Regions from separate parts of the Fictibacillus sp. UD genome, predicted to be linked through region 3. Evidence: riboswitches for the same ligand, from Rfam matches in the RefSeq annotation. Region 3 holds a riboswitch; each other region holds the start of a gene.
What was found. A riboswitch is a leader RNA that binds a small molecule or an ion and turns the genes downstream of it on or off. The one in region 3 is predicted to bind S-adenosylmethionine.

Region 1: it holds a riboswitch for S-adenosylmethionine, as region 3 does, so the genes downstream of both, P8610_RS14025 (PLP-dependent aspartate aminotransferase family protein) here and mtnK (S-methyl-5-thioribose kinase) in region 3, are expected to answer to the same signal.
Region 2: it holds a riboswitch for S-adenosylmethionine, as region 3 does, so the genes downstream of both, P8610_RS04780 (MetQ/NlpA family ABC transporter substrate-binding protein) here and mtnK (S-methyl-5-thioribose kinase) in region 3, are expected to answer to the same signal.
Region 4: it holds a riboswitch for S-adenosylmethionine, as region 3 does, so the genes downstream of both, P8610_RS17935 (LLM class flavin-dependent oxidoreductase) here and mtnK (S-methyl-5-thioribose kinase) in region 3, are expected to answer to the same signal.

What each region holds. Positions count from the first base shown of each region.
Region 1 covers NZ_JARUHH010000008.1:108,974-113,571, reverse strand. Annotated here, with positions in the region: gene P8610_RS14030 (hypothetical protein) at 59-1,168, shown strand; SAM riboswitch class I at 1,345-1,460, shown strand; gene P8610_RS14025 (PLP-dependent aspartate aminotransferase family protein) at 1,655-3,445, shown strand; gene P8610_RS14020 (aliphatic sulfonate ABC transporter substrate-binding protein) at 3,684-4,598, shown strand, end outside.
Region 2 covers NZ_JARUHH010000002.1:227,377-231,974, forward strand. Annotated here, with positions in the region: gene P8610_RS04765 (hypothetical protein) at 1-178, shown strand, start outside; gene modB (molybdate ABC transporter permease subunit) at 183-839, opposite strand; gene modA (molybdate ABC transporter substrate-binding protein) at 840-1,634, opposite strand; gene P8610_RS04780 (MetQ/NlpA family ABC transporter substrate-binding protein) at 1,796-2,620, opposite strand; SAM riboswitch class I at 2,748-2,864, opposite strand; gene P8610_RS04785 (spore germination protein) at 3,097-4,598, shown strand, end outside.
Region 3 covers NZ_JARUHH010000012.1:38,476-43,073, reverse strand. Annotated here, with positions in the region: gene P8610_RS15865 (sugar ABC transporter substrate-binding protein) at 1-145, opposite strand, end outside; gene mtnA (S-methyl-5-thioribose-1-phosphate isomerase) at 142-1,197, opposite strand; gene mtnK (S-methyl-5-thioribose kinase) at 1,201-2,418, opposite strand; SAM riboswitch class I at 2,739-2,905, opposite strand; gene P8610_RS15850 (carbon-nitrogen family hydrolase) at 3,010-3,792, opposite strand; gene P8610_RS15845 (pyridoxal phosphate-dependent aminotransferase) at 3,899-4,598, shown strand, end outside.
Region 4 covers NZ_JARUHH010000017.1:55,272-59,869, reverse strand. Annotated here, with positions in the region: gene P8610_RS17945 (peptide MFS transporter) at 1-438, shown strand, start outside; gene P8610_RS17940 (MetQ/NlpA family ABC transporter substrate-binding protein) at 557-1,369, opposite strand; gene P8610_RS17935 (LLM class flavin-dependent oxidoreductase) at 1,399-2,790, opposite strand; SAM riboswitch class I at 2,909-3,011, opposite strand; SAM riboswitch class I at 3,167-3,279, shown strand; gene P8610_RS17930 (acyl-CoA dehydrogenase family protein) at 3,568-4,598, shown strand, end outside.

The DNA.
Region 1 (4,598 bases), on a different contig from region 3:
CAGTTACCGAATATATGTTTCATAAATCGTATTTTCATAAAAGAAAGAGGAACATCTTATGAAAGAGACATTTGACTTGATTGACTATGCTTTGCAAAAAAGTGGACTTGAAGAGCTTAAAGATCCAACGCAAGTCCAATACTTAGGCGAAGGAGCTTGGCATTATGCATATCTCGTTCAGCTGCGCATAGGTGACCCAGTGGTCGTTCGATTCCCTAAAGCAGAAGCATACGGCAGAAAAATTGAGTTTGATGAAGCGGCTTCTTATGCCGAATATGCCGGTACAAAAGCCTACTATGAGCTAGCTAATTCCGTTAAGCCTGGAATATGCCCAGAATTCTTTTACTACCATGTAGAAAAAGACAAAACGTTTACGGTCGAGTCGTATGCAGGTAAAGCCATAAAACTAGAACATTTTACATATGTAGAGGCGTTCCAAGTCGGCGCGGAATTAGGCGAGTTCTTCAGAAATATGAATACCGCAAAACATGGGTTAAAAGGCTTTGGTTATCTGCAATGGAACGGGAATAAAATTGAAGGTCAGATCAAATCAAGTGCTTCTGCATTTATGAAAGAAGAGAACGAAGAGTATATCTCTGATTTTAAAAAATTTATGAATACTTATAATAGCTCTATACATCCAGCAGCTCTTATTCAGCTTCAAGAATGTATGAAGAATAGAGAGATTGATGAGCATAATATTACATTTGCAAATCAAGATACGTCCCCGGAAAATGTATTGATTCACCTTGACGGAAGAGTAAGTTTAATTGATCCTGTACCAATTTTATACAGCGGGGATTCATTAGCAGGAAACTTTCTCAATAACTACCGAACACTGTTTCCGACATTTTATAACGCGCCACGATACGCAAAACATGAATTTGATCGTTTTGAAGACAGATTGCACAGAATGGCAGATGGATTTTTAGAAGGATACTCTAATGGCGACCTTATTGTAAAACAGAGAGTGAAACAAGAAGAGTTCATTCAGTTGACAAGTTTAGCTGCATCGCATTGGGAACTGCTCCAGTCTGATGAATTAACGTCTGAACAAAAAATTCGTTACGGAGAAAGGGAGGCAATCGCCAACCGAATACCGGTACTTGTGAAAAGGATTGAAGAATTTCAGTGGACTGATGAAAAAAGTGGAACAAAGTTAGCATAACTGGCATAGCATGGGCATAATCTTAATTCAAAGCTGACAGTTGAACACTAAGTATTTTGTATAACTTTTATGATTTTTCAAAAAACGGTTGACTTTCTAAAACGTCTTCCTCTATAATCCTATTCAAGAACAAAACAAACATCAGCACGGTAATGTGTTAAACATAATTTAATTATCTCTTATCCAGAGAGGCGGAGGGACTAGGCCCGATGAAGCCCGGCAACCAACAAACCACATTTGGTTTGGAAAGGTGCCAATTCCTACAGATCGTTTTTGATCTGAAAGATAAGAGGAGGACCAAAACCCTCTTCTTAGGAAGGGGGTTTTTCTTTTTCCCCTTATTTTTCTTCAACATAAAACTTCACACCGTAATCCATTTTCATTTTAAAAATTGCATATGAGACAAGGGAAAAGTACTAACCTTTATCCCTAGTTTTCCTATAGATTTTATTAACTTAAATTCACAAAATACAAGGAGAGATTAACATGACAAAATCTTTTGACGGATACGACATTGAGACATTGCTTTTACACGGAGGGCAAGCGCCCGATCCAACGACAGGTTCGCGAGCAGTGCCAGTCTATCAAACTACTTCCTATGTTTTTTCAGATACCGATCACGCACAAAGTCTATTCGCACTTGATGAGCCTGGAAACATTTACAGCCGAATTGGAAACCCGACAGTGGATGTGTTTGAAAAAAGAGTAGCTCTCTTAGAAGACGGTGTTGCAGCGGTAGCTACTTCATCAGGCATGTCAGCCATCGCCCTAGCCATTCTTAATATCGCACATGCTGGTGATGAGATCGTTGCTGCTACAAATCTGTATGGCGGAACGTACAACTTATTTTCTACTACTCTACCGAAATACGGAATCAACGTAAAATTCGTTGATGCTGAAGATCCAGAGAATTTCCGAAAGGCGGTTACACCAAATACGAAGGCTTTTTTCGCTGAAACAATCGGAAACCCGAGCCTGAATGTTCTAGATATTGAAGCAGTAGCGGACATCGCGCATGAAAATGGAGTGCCGCTGCTCATTGATAACACGTTCGCGACACCATATGTAACAAAGCCTTTAAGCTGGGGAGCTGATATCGTCATCCATTCGGCTACAAAATGGATCGGCGGTCACGGAACAGCAATTGGAGGAGTGGTGGTTGACGGAGGACGTTTTAATTGGAACTCAGAAAAGTACCCGGGATTCACGGAGCCTGATAGAAGCTATAACGGACTTCGATATGCAAATGATTTTGGAACGTTGGCATTTGCAACGAAACTGCGTGTCCAGTTATTACGAGATTTTGGAGCTTGCTTAAGCCCGCATAATGCGTTTCTTCTTTTACAAGGTTTAGAGACGCTGCACTTAAGAGTAGAAAAACATGCAAAAAATGCGCAGGAAGTTGCGGAGTATCTTGAAAAACATCCAGCAGTCGATTGGGTGTCCTACCCTGGGCTAACATCTCACCGAAGTCATGAACTGGCTAAAAAGTACTTAAGCAACGGCTTCGGTTCAATCGTAAACTTTGGAATTAAAGGGGGACACGATGCAGGCCGCAAAGTAATTAACAACATTTCACTATGGTCACATGTTGCAAACGTGGGAGATGCGAAATCATTAATTATCCATCCTGCTTCAACAACACATCAGCAGCTAAGCGGTGAAGAGTTGCTAGCAACAGGTGTTACAGAAGAGCTCATTCGCTTATCGATCGGACTTGAATCGGTGAAAGATTTAACGAATGATCTTGATCGCGCCATTCAAGTCGCAACTGGCATTGGATCTGATAAAACAGAAATCACAATCAATGATGAAGGGGTCATTCGCTGGGCGCTGCAATCATCAATATACAGATCAACAGAGAACGGCCAAGAAATTCAACGGCCAAAGACACTTGCTATAGTGGGCTTAAGTTCAAATCCAGCAAGACCAAGTCACAGACTTGCAAGAAAAATGCAGCGCCTCGGATATAAGGTTGTTCCGGTTAACCCAAGAGAAACCGAAGTGCTTGATGAAGAAGCCTATCCAGATCTGAAGTCCATCCCGTTTCCAATTGACGTTGTTCAAGTGTTTAGAAGTCCTGAAGCAGCGGTTGAACTGGCGAAAGAAGCGGCTATTACTCAGCCGAAAGTGTTCTGGCTGCAAGAAGGCGTTATTTCACCAGAAGCAGCAAGGATTGCAAAAGATGCAGGGATTGATGTTGTTCATAACAGATGTACGTACAAAGAAGCTCAGCGTTTAAGAGGAACGATTGCAACATACGCTTGTGAATTATAAATGTTATTGATTAAAGGTGATTTTTGTACGATCTTCTTTGCAAGTTGATTGGAGTGCAAGATGCGAGACTCCTACAAGGAGCAGCGGGACAGGTGAGACACATCAAGTGCAAAGCAACTATGTGGCTCACCGCACGCCCCGTGGAAAGCGAACATTCTAGAAAGGAAATCAACCACTTCCAGAAGGAACATTAGAAACAGCTCAAAGACAAAGAGATAAAAGTGGAGGGAAACACATTATGAAAATTTGGCAGAAAATATCGCTGGTGGTAAGCATCGCTGGCGCATTGGTTTTAGCAGGCTGTTCAAGCTCTGCAAAAGAAGGAGAAAAACCTGAGAAAATCAGATTGGATTACGCATTTTATTCGCCAACAAGCTTAGCACTTAAAAAATTTGGCTGGGCAGAAGAAACGTTTAAAAAAGAAGGCATTGAAGTGGAATGGGTTCAGAGCCAGGGAAGCAACAAAGCACTTGAGTTCTTGAATTCAGATAGTGTTGATTTCGGATCTACTGCTGGTGCTGCTGCACTTATCGCAAAAGACAAAGGAGCACCAATTGAATCGGTTTACATCTATTCACAGCCTGAATGGACAGCACTTGTTGCTAAGAATGGTTCACCGATTAAGGATGTGAAAGACCTTAAAGGTAAAAAGGTAGCGGCAACTTTCGGAACGGATCCGCACATCTTCTTACTTCGAGCTCTTGCTGATGCTGGCCTTTCTGCAAAAGACGTACAAATCGTAAATCTGCAGCACGCAGACGGTGCCAACGCCTTACTAAAAGGGCAAGTGGATGCTTGGGCCGGCTTAGATCCGCATATGGCCAGAACAGAAGTAGAATCCGGTGCACAGTACATCTACCGTAACCCTGATTTTAATACGTATGGAACGTTAAACGTACGATCTGAGTTTGCAAAAAACCACCCGAAGCAGGTGGAACAAGTGATTGAGCTATACGAAAAAGCAAGAAAATGGACACTGGAAAATCCTGAAGAAGCAGCAAAACTTTTATCTGAAGAGGCGGGGATTAAAGAAGATGTCGCAAAAAAACAACTCCAACGAAATAACTTCTCGGAACCTGTTCCAGGATCACAGCACGAAAAAGCTATATCGGCTGCAGGCGAAGTTCTCCAGGCAGAAGAGATTGTCAAAAAA
Region 2 (4,598 bases), on a different contig from region 3:
AAACGGCAGAGATTTTGTGGCAACCATTACAATACAGGGAACAACTCTTCATTTTGCTCAACAATCTATTCTAAGATCCAGTTTTATAGAGAAGTATAAAAATAAACCTCTAAAGCTAGCCTACCTGCCTAGAAGCAAGTATGCAGTAGCAATAGAGGTATTAAGTGAGCAACAATAGAGAATTAAGCCCTTACTCGATTTACAGAAATTAACATCAAGAAAGAAATTCCAACAACACTTGCTACCCACATCCAGGCAAGATCCATGTTACCAGAGTCAATCGCTATGTAGATTGCGGTAGATACCGTTTGCGTTTTTCCAGGAATATTCCCCGCAAACATGAGAGTTGCACCGAACTCTCCCAAAGCTCGGGCAAAACTTAAAATGGCACCGGATATGATGGCCCTAAGTGCTAAAGGAATGGATATCCTCATAAAAACATGCCATTCATTCGCTCCATCTACACGTGCCGCATTTTCAATATCTCCGTCAATGGACTCGAAACCCGATTTTGCCGATTGATACATGAGAGGAAATGCAACAACCGAAGACGCGATTACTGCGGCCCACCATGAAAACATGATCGGCTGGTGAAATAACCATTGTATGAGTTGCCCGACTGGACCATTTCTCCCGAATAAAACAATCAGAAGAAAACCAACGACCGTAGGCGGCAGCACTAATGGCAGTAAAAAGAACGTTTCAACAACAGATTTCCCTTTAAATTTTTTGTGAGCCATCATCCGTCCAAAAAATAAACCTGCAGCGATTACGAGGATTGCCGCAACTAGTGCAATTCCTAACGACAGTTTGACTGGTGACCAAAAGTCGATCGCCATCTAATTTTCTACCTGCTTAAATCCATTGTCTTCAAAGGTTTTGATCGACTCTTCTTTTTTCAGGAATTCATAAAACTCCTTGGCTTCTTTCTGGTGTGAGCTGTCTTTAATAACACCAACGGGGTAGACGATAGGTGAATGTGTTTGCTCGTTTGCGGTTGCTGCAATTCTTACTTTATCCGAGATCACGGCATCTGTTTTATAAACGATTCCAGCGTCTACGTTTCCCGTTTCTACATAGGTTAATACTTGACGCACATCTTTTGCATAGACCATTTTCTTTTCGGTCTCGTTCCATAGATTTAAGTTTTCAAGTGTTTCTTTCGCGTACGTTCCAGCTGGCACAGACTCTGGCGTTCCGATTGATATTCGGTTGGCTTTCGGTAAATCCTCAAACCTGTTTATTTTTGAGTTGGTTGAAACGATTAGCACCAATTCGTTACGCAAAAGATCTGTTCCTGAGTTTTCTTCGATGAATCCCTCTTTTACAAGTTCATCATATTTATCTTCTGCGGCTGAGAAGAACAGATCAACAGGTGCACCTTGTGCGATCTGCTGTTGCAGTGCTCCTGACGCTCCAAAGTTATATGTAATCTTTACATTCGGATGTTCTTTTTCATAGACAGCGGCGACTTCATTTAACACATCCTGCAAACTAGCTGCGGCTGATATGGTAAGTTCCACTCTGTCTTGAGATTTTTGTTTGTTCAATTGATCTTGCCCCTGTCCTCCGCATGCCGTTAAAAATACGATGAGCATCGTTAGGCAAATCATCATATGATACCTTCTTCTCACTTCATTTCTTCCTTCCACAGCAATGTCTGATTACATTTGATTATAGCAAAGCATTAGCGGAAACTCTTCTATTGTACTTGCTTTCATTTTTGTAAAGTGACTTTCAAATAAAAGAAGCCGCCATTAAGGAGGATTCTCCTTCGTGACAGCTTCTTCTTCGCTTACTCTGTTACTGCAAGTACAGACCCTTTATACTCTTTGTCGATAAAGTCTGTGATCTCTTTTGAGTGAAGCACTTCTAGCAATGTTTTGATTGCTTTTTTATCTTTGTCTCCTTCACGAACCGTGATGATGTTCGCAAATGGTGATTCAGACCCTTCTAGTGCGATAGAATCTTTTTTCGGATTCAGATCAGCATCAATCGCAAAGTTTGTGTTGATTACAATCGCATCGCCTTCATCGTGTTCATATGCCTTCGTTAAAAGGCCTGGGTCAATGTCTGCCACAAATTCTAAGTTCTTCGGATTTTCTACAATATCACTTAGCTGCGCTTCATAGCCTTTTCCTTCTTTTAGCTTGATTAGTCCTTCTGCTTCAAAAATGGAAAGAATTCGACCGTGCTCAGCTACTGAGTTACTTAAGATAATTTTCGCGCCTTTCGGAAGATCCTTTAATGACTTATGTCTTTTCGAATAAACTCCCATAGGCTCGAGATGAACCGCACCTGCGTTTTCAAACTTGTACTTTGGATTGTCCTTCACTTGCTGTGTTAAATATGGAATATGCTGAAAGTAGTTCGCATCGATTTCTTTTTCATAAAGTGATTTATTCGGCAGAATGTAGTCTTGGAATTTAACGATTTCTAAGTCAATTCCTTTTTCTTTCAAAAGTGGTTTTGCTTCTTCTAAGATTTCAGCATGCGGTACGTTCGATGCCCCAACGACGAGCTTTTCGGTTTTCTCCCCGCCATTTGCTGCTGATGATCCACAAGCTGTTAACACAAACACTGCCAAACTTGCGAGTAAAACTTGAATGATTCTTTTCATGATCTAATCCCCTATCCTCTAGTTCTCTATATTTTTGTTTGATAAAAACTCTTCAAGAGGCAGCATGCAAAAAGCCTTCTGAGCTCATAAAAGAGACAGAAGGCTTCTCGAAAAAAGATCCGATTTCCTCTCATCTCTCAGCGTGACCGCTGTTAGATTTAGCACCGTTTCCATACTGACTATTCAGTACGAATGGTTGCCGGGTTTCATAGGGCTAATTCCCTCCACCTGCTCTTAATAAGAGTGTTCATATCAAATTACTTTGTATTATTACAGGAAATCCATGTAATGTCAAACACTTTTTTCGAATTATTCTGAACTCCTTGTGTTTCTTAATTCTGTCGTTGCAGCAATGGCAACACTCACCTTTTCTCTTAAGGGAGATAAAACCGACAACCTCGCACACAAAGAATATTATTAAATCCAGAGGAAATGCTAGGAAAATAACTTACTTCAAAAACGAGTGGGTGCCACACGTGAACTTTTTTAAGAAAAAGAAAAAACAGCCCGAACCAAAACAGACCAATAATCGAGATTCTTTAACCTTTCAAGAGTTGATGCAAAAATTAAGTGCTTCTGCCGACTTTTCAACCGTTAAACAATCATCTGCGAGCACATTTTATATCTCATATTTTAAAACTCTCGTAAACCCGGAATTTGTTCACCGTGATTTATTGCCTTATATCACAGATCTTCCCCTAAAAAATCTGGATGATGTACAGAAACACTTGCCTTTAGATGGCATAGTAAAAACGAAAGATGTTCGCGATATCGCAAACAAGGTAACAGAAGGCTTTATTCTTTTACAGATGAATAAAGAGGATACAGAATGTCTGATGATACCCAGTCTTTCAACAGAGAATAGGCAAATCTCGATTCCAGAAACCGAGTTCAGCGTAGTTGGTCCTAAAGAAGCATTCGTAGAATCACTCGATACGAACTTGAACCTCATACGAAAAAGACTGCCGATTCCAGAGTTTATAGTTAAAGAGGTGCGCGTTGGTAAACTCACGAAAACAAGAGTTGCCATTATCTACATAGATGGAATCGCTGATCCTGAAAACGTAAATACGGCGATCCAACGAGTCAATGATATTGAATATGATCATGTTGTAGACAGCTCTTATATCAACCAAATGATTTCTGACAATGGAAACTCACCTTTTCCACAGCTGATTGACACTGAACGTCCTGACCGTGTGGCGAGTGTATTGGCGGAAGGAAAAGTTGCCATTATGGCGGACGGTTCACCACATGCACTGACAGGACCAACAACAATCGTTGAGTTTTTCTCAGCCTTTGAAGACTACTTCCTAAACTGGGTTTTAGCTTCTGCTTTTCGTTTGATCCGTTTGATGGCAGTCATGTTTTCCGTGTTATCCACACCACTTTATGTCGCGGTTTTAACGTTTCATTATGAGATGATTCCTGAAAATCTGTTGGCGACACTTGTCGCGTCACGAAATGATATTCCTTTTCCGCCTATCCTTGAGGCAATGGTATTAGAACTTTCAATCGAGCTGCTGCGCGAGGCAGGAGCGAGACTGCCAACTAAAGTCGGTCAGACGATCGGGATCGTAGGCGGTATTGTTATTGGAACGGCCGCTGTTCAAGCTGGACTCACAAGCAATGTTCTCTTGATCATTGTCGCGTTAGCCGCGCTCGCATCTTTTACAACACCTGTTTATCAGATGAGTAACACGATCCGTCTGCTGCGCTTTCCCTTTTTATTGTTTGCACAATTTTTAGGTGTTCTTGGTGTAACAATTTGCTTTGCTTTCATCTTATCTCATCTGTTGAAGTTAACGTCACTTGGCAGACCATATATTGCGCCGCTTTATCCGCTGCGTATGAACGATTTGAAAGATGCCCTCATTCGTATGCCGTTCAGTTCGCAATACAACCGTCCAGTCTCATTAAGACCTAGCGATAAAAAAAGGATGAATAAGAAGCGCTCAAATGAAAAGCATGATATAGA
Region 3 (4,598 bases):
ACTTGGTTTCTTTAGATTTTGATTCAGTAGCTGATGCTGGTTTTGTTTCTGTTTTATTTGTAAGTGCATCCTGTTCACTTGTGCACCCTGTTAAAAGCAGAGATGCTGTCAGGAAAGCTGTTGCTAGTACTTTGTAGGGCTTCACTTCTGTTCCTCCTTTAGTGTTGATAATGCTTCTGTATAATTGCCGCTTACGATGCCTTTTTCCGTAATGATGGCTGAAATGTATTCCGCAGGCGTTACGTCAAAAGCGGGGTTGAATACTTTAATCCCTTCAGGTGCAATGCGGATACCGTTTAGATGAGTAACTTCTTCTTCAGGACGCTCCTCAATAGGTATGTCATCACCGCTTGCCGTTCTAAGATCTAAGGTAGAGAGGGGGCAGGCAACATAAAAGGGGATGCCTAAAGCTTTAGCTTGCAGAGCAAGGCCGAACGTACCAATTTTATTTGCCGTATCTCCATTTGCAGCTACACGGTCACAGCCTACGATTACCGCTTTAATGTTTTTTGTTTTTAACGTATGTGCTGCCATATTGTCAGTAATGAGCGTCACATCGATATCATTTGCCTGAAGTTCCCAAGCAGTCAGTCGAGCACCTTGCAAAACAGGCCGTGTTTCGTTCGCGTAAACCGATAGATCCCATCCTTTTTCTTTTGCGAGATGAAACGGAGCTAAAGCGGTTCCGTATTTGCTTGTAGCGATAGCGCCAGCGTTACAAATCGTCATTACCGCATCTCCATCTTGCAGAAGGGACAAGGCATATTCACCAATTTTACGGCACGTATTCTCATCTTCTTCTTGAATGGAAAGAGCTTCTGTTTCAATTCTTTTCTTCGCGCCTGTAACTGATGATGCTTCTTGAGCTGAAGCGACGACACGATCGATCGCCCAAAATAAATTAACAGCAGTTGGACGGGAAGAGGCAAGATAGTCTCTTTGTGTTTGCAGTTTTTCTAAAAACTGCTGAAGATCATTTTCTTTTTCTGTATTGCTCCATAGCGCAAGACCGAAAGCGGCAGCTATACCGATCGCGGGAGCTCCGCGAACTTTAAGCTTTGATATTGCATCCCATACATGTTCAATCGTTGTTACATTCAAGTAAACGGTGTGGTGGGGAAGTTGTTGTTGATCCAATATAAGCAGATGATCGCCTCTGTAACGAACAGAAGGAACCCATTTTTCAGCTACAGTCATTTCTTAAGCACCTCTAATCAAGTCAGTCAATTCTGTGATGTTTGTAATTTTACTTTGGTTTTTAATAAGAGCACTTCCAAGCTCTAATGCTTTTTTCTTATAAAACAGTTCCACTTCTTTTTGCGGAATGGTGTCAAGGTCTGCAACATGGGCAAGACCGATTGTTCTTCGGATGATTTCACAGCCTGCATAACCGATTGCTTCTTGGAACGTTTTTTGTAAGAAGTTCTCTAAAACGCCTTCTGTCTTAGCAAAAGGATCCGTCGCTTTCTCGTTCCACAGCTGTGTAAATGTTTCGCTGTACGTATTCCACGTCTTCTCGATCGTTTGTAAAAGGTAAGACTGTAAAGATTCACGATTGAACGGCTCTTTTGCATGAGCGTTCTGTGACAGATGGTTAAGAGCTAGATTCGCTATAAAGTGAGCGATATCGAAACCAGCAGGTCCGTAGAAAGCAAACTCAGGATCAATCACTTTAGTAGAATTATTTTTAACGAAGATACTGCCTGAATGAAGATCACCGTGAAGCAGGATCTCAGCTTTTGTTAAAAACGTAAATCGCAGTTGAGCTACTTCTCTAAGCAGTTCTTTGTCATTCCAAATTTTTTCGACTTCATTTTGAAGTTCAGCGGGGAAATCGTTCGTATCATGATTAAAGAACGGATCTGTAAACACTAAATCTTCGGTAATCTTGCAAAGTTCAGGGTTTGAAAAACGTCCAACTTGTTCTTTTTTCTCAAATGGATGCAGATAAAAATCACTGGAATAAAAAGCTGTTTTAGCAGCAAATGTTCCAATATCCTCAGCCAAAGTTGGGTATGTGTGACCTTCAATGAGTCCTTTGCGAAGGATTACATGATCCGACAGATCTTCCATGACCGTAACAGCTAATGTTGAATCTGAATAATAAACTTTTGGAACGAGGTGTGGAACCGATTCAGCTTCTTTTAAGAGAGCTTCACTTTCAATTCTTGCTCGGTCAAGTGTAAGGGGCCAGCTTTCACCAACCACTTTTGCATAGGGAAGTGCTTGTTTAACGATTAATGCTTTTTTTGATTCTGGGTTTTCGATATGAAAAACTAAATTAAGGTTGCCATCACCGATTTCTTTAACAGACAAGCTGTTTTGTTCAGCTTCATCAAAGAAATCTAGAGGCTTCACGACTTCAAGGACTGTTAGTTCGTTTAACGGTTCATATGTAGGTTTTACTTGTACGCTCATTTTTTGTTTCCCCCCGGAATTTATTTGAAATAAAAAGCTGTTTTTGTATAGCATTGTTGCTCTTGAAAGTGGTTGATTTCCGTTACAGGATGCTCGCTTTCCGGGGGGCGTGCGGTGAGCCACCTCTGCGCGTTGCGCACATAGGTGTCTCACCTGTCCCGCTTATCCTCCAGGAGTCTCGCACCTTACACTTCAATCAACTTGCAATGAAGAGAATTTGCTAAACCATCACAAGCAATTTCTAAGAATAGAATAGATACAAATAAAAAGAGCCTCTTTTCGTATAAGAAAAGAGGCTCGGAATGTTAGTTCTCCCGCGCCTCTTATCTTAGCAAAACATGTTGTTTTGCCGGAATTAGCACCGTGCCATACGCTGAAATCATATCAGCGGCTCCCCGTATAATGCGGGCGCCCCATCTCACAATGGTATTACGGTCGGTTGCTGGGTTTCATCGGGCCATATCCCTCCACCTGCTCTTGATAAGAGACCAAATTATTCGTTTTTTTAATGCGTGTTAATATTCGCGCAATTCATAATCGTTATACTACAACGTGATAGGAAGGTCTGTCAACAACAAATTTTTAAAAAAATTAATAAAGATCGGTTCGTCGATCGTTAAATACTGGAACCTTCAAACGGACCTCGTCTACTAAACTCGGAGAAATATCTGCTGTCAGAATCTCCTCACTATGGGTAGAAGCTTCAGCAATGATATCTCCCCAAGGATCAATAATCATGGATTGACCAGCAAACGTGTTGTTTGGATCTTTCCCGACACGATTACACGCGACAACATAGCATTGATTCTCAATAGCACGCGCGATAAGAAGTGCTCTCCAGTGAGTCTGTCTTTGGATCGGCCACTGTGCCGGAACGAACAAAATCTTTGCTCCATTAACAAACGGTGCACGAATCCATTCTGGAAAACGAATGTCATAACAGATTGCAGCAGAAGAAAGATTGCCGTCAATTGTAAACAGACTGCTGTTTTTTCCAGGTGAGATGTATTTCTCTTCTTCCATTAGCGTAATCAGGTGAGCCTTTGAATAAGTGCCGATATGCTCTCCGTTTCGGTTAAAAGTAAGGGATGTATTGTATACAGAGTTGCCGTCCCGAAACGCGACAGATCCACCGACAATATTAATATTAAGCTCTTTTGATAGTTTGCTTAGCCAGTTTTTAGCACGCTCTCCATAGTGATCACTAATCTGATCTAAGCGAGTTAAGTCATATCCTGTATCCCAAAGTTCTGGCAGAATAATCGTATCAGGATGATGCGCATTTACCGTCTCACGTATTTTATTTTCAATGTGTTCATAGTTTTTATCAGGATTGCCATACTGGACATCTACTTGTATACAGGCAATTTTCATAATTGGACCCCCATCGTGTAAAAAAGTCTTTACAGAATTTCCTTAAGCGTATAACATAACTGATTAGAATTTCAAGAACATTCAAATTAGACTGGAAGTGATCGATGTGAAACGTTTTGAACAGGCCGAAGTAATGGGGAAGCTGCCAGAGCAATTTTTCGCCAAGCTTGTAAAAAAAGTATCTCACTATGTAGAACAAGGCTATGACGTTATTAATCTTGGACAAGGAAATCCAGATCAGCCAACGCCTCAGCATATTGTTGAAGCTCTAAAAGAGGGGGCTGACAGACCTGATTATCATAAATACTCACCGTTTCGCGGACATGGATTTTTGAAGCAGGCAGCTGCAGATTTTTATGAACGAGAATATGGTGTGTCACTCGATTCAGAGAAAGAAGTTGCCGTACTCTTTGGTGGAAAAGTGGGTTTAGTAGAGTTATCACAGTGCTATTTAAATCCAGGGGATGTTGCGCTCGTTCCGGACCCAGGATATCCGGACTATTGGTCAGGTGTAGCGATGGCAGGAGCGAAAATGGAGACGATGCCGCTTCGCCAAGAAAACGATTTTTTGCCGCGTTATGATGAACTTTCAGATTCGGTACTTGATACAGCGAAACTTATGTTTTTAAACTACCCGAATAACCCGACAGCCGGCGTAGCAACTGAAGCGTTTTTTGAAGAGACGATCGAGCTTGCTAAAAAGCATGATATTTTAGTTTGTCATGACTTTGCGTATGGTGCGATTGGTTTTGATGGTGAAAAACCAGTAAGCTTTTTACAAGTTGAAGGAGCAAAAGACGTCGGGA
Region 4 (4,598 bases), on a different contig from region 3:
TTTGCTTGGATCTGGGTAAAGCTTGGTGATCGTCAACCGACAGTACCAAAGAAATTTGCTTTAAGTTTATTATTTGCCGGATTATCATTCCTAGTTATTCTTCTTCCTGCATACTTTGGTGGAGAAGATTCTCTAGTTAATCCATTATGGCTTGTGCTTAGTTACTTTATCGTTGTACTTGGTGAGCTTCTCTTATCACCAGTTGGTCTTTCAGCAACAACGAAACTTGCACCTGCTGCATTCTCTGCACAAACGATGAGCTTATGGTTCTTATCCAGTGCAGCTGCACAGGCAATTAACGCACAAATCGTTAAATTCTATACAGATAAAACAGAAATGATGTACTTTGGAGTAATTGGTGGAGTAGCCATTCTTCTAAGTATTATCCTATTCATGCTCTCGCCTAAGATTCAAGGGTTCATGAAAGGTGTTCGTTAAGATCTACATGCCAAAAACCACTGACATGATGGAAATTCCATTATGTCAGTGGTTTTTTTTTTTTGCTGTTCTTGTAAACTTTGTTGCTGTGCGTACAAATCGTGCTGAAAAGTAGTAATTACTTATTCATCCAATCTGGCTTATGAAACTCATTAAAATCACTCTCTATTACTTTCCTAAATTCATCTGATTCTACTGCTGCTTTAAGATCTTTCGCTAGCTTAGAATTCTTATCTTTTTCAAGCACAACAATTCGATTAATGATTTCCTCAGGCAGTTTGTCTTTAACAAGGGCATCCTTCAGGTCCAGTCCTGAAGAGAGAGCAAAGTTTCCGTTTACTGCTGCCAAATCTACCGAATCTAGTGTTCGAGGAGTTTGTGCAGCCTCTACAGGCTGAAATTTAAGGTTCTTCGGATTTTTGGTAACGTCTTTTTCCGATACTTTTAAAGGATTTGCCGAACCGTCAATCTCAATTAAGCCGTTATCTCTTAAAACGGTCAATCCTCTTGCTAAATTAGTTGGATCATTCGCTAGGGTAACCGTGCTTCCAGGCTTTATTTCATCTAGTGATTTGTATTTCTTAGAATAAATGCCGATCGGTGCAGTGGGTACTGTTATGACAGAAGCGAGTTTCATATTATTCTCTGCACCAAAAGCGTCCATATAAACTTTATGCTGAAAAAGGTTGGCGTCCAAAGAACCGCTTTTCAATGAAATATTGGGCTGAACATAATCATTGAACTCTTTCACTTCAACGGTGTATCCTTTTTTCTCAAGATAAGGTTTTACCCCTTTTTCAAGCATATCACTATATGGAACGGTTGCACCTAGTGTGATTTTCTTTGTTGCTTTTTCTCCTGATGCACCACATCCTGTTAGCAGTACGCTAATCAAGATCCCTGCAATTAAAATTAACGAATATCTCTTCAATTTGTCTCTCTCCCCACTCTTCTAATTATTTATTTACTCTCCGCAAAAACACGTCTGAATTTGGCTGCCGGATGGTCTTCTGGCAATAGAGGCCCACCTTGAGAAAATAATTTTTCCCGGAGCGTGCCTTTGTTGTATTCTTTTTTGTAAAGTCCTCTCTCTTGAAGAACAGGAACAACTAACTCCACAAAAGACTCTAAATCTCCTGGTGTTACAAGGTGATTTAAGTTGAAACCATCCACTCCAGACTCTTCAAATTGTGCCTGAATGCCATCTGCTACCTCTTCAGGGTTGCCAACGATAAAACTTCCTCTGTCAGGTGACTCAAAACGATTTAAAACTTCTCCCACCGTGAGCGGCTTAGGGGCATCCGTAGTGAGCGTTGCAGCTTTATAATGTCCGCCTTCTGTTGATTTTTTGTATCCAAAAGGAAGATCAGGATCTAGCTCTTCATATTCAGCAATATCATAACCGCTTGCTCCGTATTGTGCTTTTGCAGCATCAGCACTCCACACGTTTGCATATGATCTAAACTTTTCTTCTGCTTCCTCTGTTGTTTTTCCGACCACCACGTTTAAGAACGAAAAGATCTTGATGTTTTCTGGGTTGCGTCCGTATTTTTCTGCACGCTCTCGAATGTCGTTCGTATAATAGCGAATTCTTTGAGGTGTTGGGCCGCCAACAAAGATACACTCTGCATGCTTTGCTGCAAAATCACGCCCCCGCTCGGACGTTCCAGCTTGATAAATAACAGGTGTTCTTTGTAGCGAAGGCTCACTTAAATGTGGCCCTTCGACACTAAAATATTCCCCTTTATGATTAATCTCATGAACTTTCTCAGGATCTACAAGCGTATTGTTTTCGTGGTCTTCAATAAATGCACCATCTTCCCAGCTGCTTTCCCAAAGCTTGTATGACACTTCTAAATATTCATCAGCGATGTTGTACCTCTCATCATGTTTAATCATATCTTCTAAACCAAAATTCCTTGCAGCGTTCGGCAAGTAAGACGTGACCACATTCCAAGCGATACGACCTTTTGTTAAGTGATCAAGTGTGGAAAACCGTCTCGCGTTGCCAAAAGGCTGTTCATACGTAGTACTAACCGTTACGGCAAACGATAGATTTTCTGTAACACTCGCCATCGCAGATATGAGAAGCGCCGGATCATTCAGCGGTACTTGAAGTCCATCACGGATTGACGGATGCTTGCTTTTTTTGTACACGTCATAAACGCCAAGCACATCTGCAAAAAACACAGCATCAAACTTCCCTTTCTCTAGAAGTTTTGCGTATTCAATCCAATAATCCAGATCCTTATAGTTTCTATGTCTCTTGTTCTCCGGGTGCTTCCAAAGGCCATGAGAATTATGCATAGCACTTGTCATCTCAAACGCGTTAAACAAAATTTCTTTACTCAAAATTGTTTCCTCCGTTGCATAGAATTTTTTTGTACCCGTTCCAAGAGAAAATGAAAAAACCTCTTCAAATTAAGAAGAGGTTTAAAGATACGTCAAAAAAAACATACGTATACGTCTCCTCTTATCTTTCAAGCTACAAGCTTGCTGGAATTGGCACAGTACTAAAAATAGTTGTTGCCGAGGCTTCAAAGGGCCAGTCCCTCCACCTCTCTCGATAAGGAATCGATAATATTCAATTTAGTAACGAAATATACAGGAATAAAAATAGCCTGTCAATGAAATTTAGAGAAATAAAATAATTTTCTTAACAATCTGTTTTTAGTTGACAGCGGTTTACTTTATCCTCTATAGTGATGACTAATAATTAAATAATTGTATCTTATCAAGAGTCAGGGGAGGAACTGGTCCTACGATCCTGCAGCAACCGCTTTTATTAAAAGAAAGGTGCTAATTCCAGCAGATGTTCTTTGAATGTCTGATAGATGAGAGAGCGTGTTAGCACATGGAATCTACGTCCTCTTTCGTCTTTGAAAGAGGGCTTTTTTGTGCTTGGTTGTCCATCGATGTCATGTGAGCGGTTGATTTCCGTTCCAGGTGCTCGCTTTCCGCGGGGCAGGCGGTGAGCCACATTCGTACGCTTCACTTTTAAGTGTCTCACCTGCCTACCTGTCCCGCAGGAGTCTCCCACCTTACACTCCAATCAACTTTTCAATGAAGTCCTTTTATAAGACCAAATACTAAAACCAACTTACATAAAAATAACTTTAGGAGGATACCATGAGCATATCTTTGAGAAAAACCATCCAAAAACATAGTTTTGAAGAAGCGATAAATACCGCTCTAGAACTAAAAGAAGTTTTCAAGAATCGGGCAGAATTTGTTGATCGTGAAGGTGTTTTTCCTTATGAAAACTTTCAAGACCTAAAGAACCATGACTTCCTTTCCCTCACCATCCCAAAAGAATATGGAGGAAAGGGATTGAACCTGCTTGAGTTATTAACGATACAAGAGCACCTTGCTGAAGGAGATGCACCTACTGCCCTCTCTCTTGGGTGGCATCTGGGTACTCTTTTAGAGGCGGCAGAAAACCGGCATTGGAAAGGCGACGCGTTCGCTAATCTTAGCCGAAAAGTTGTTGAACAAAAAGCACTCATTAACTTGGCACAAACAGAGCGCGCGACAGGAAGTCCCTCTCGAGGGGGTATACCTACTACAACAGCAGTCAAGAAAGCAGACGGATGGCTGATTAACGGAAGCAAGGCTTTTACTTCTATGGCAGAAGCCCTTGATTACTCGGTCATCACAGCCACAATCTCAGAAACCAACCATAAAGGATTTTTCTTAGTAAATCACAAAGAAAAAGGGGTTTTTGTAAAAGAAACATGGGACAGCATCTCGATGAGAGGAACAAAAAGTGATGATCTCCTATTGAACGACGTTTATGTAGCTGAGGAAAATTTACTTGTCGTAGAAGATGGGAAGAACCTCGTACCTAAAGGCTGGTATCTGCAAGTGCCTGCTGTATACCTAGGGATCGCAAGAGCAGCGCGGAATTACGCAATAGAATTTGCGTCAGAGTATAGCCCTAACACCTTATCAGGACCTATCTCAGATGTGCCAGAAGTGAGAAGAAAGATTGGCAAGATCGAACTTGAGCTATTTCAAGCAAGAACGATTCTTCACGCCGTTGCTGAAAAATGGGTAAACCACCCTGAACAACGTCAGAATCTAGGTACAGAACTCGCTGCAGTTAAGCATTCTGTAACAAACAGCGCGAACAGAGTGGTTGATCTCGCGATGAGAATCGT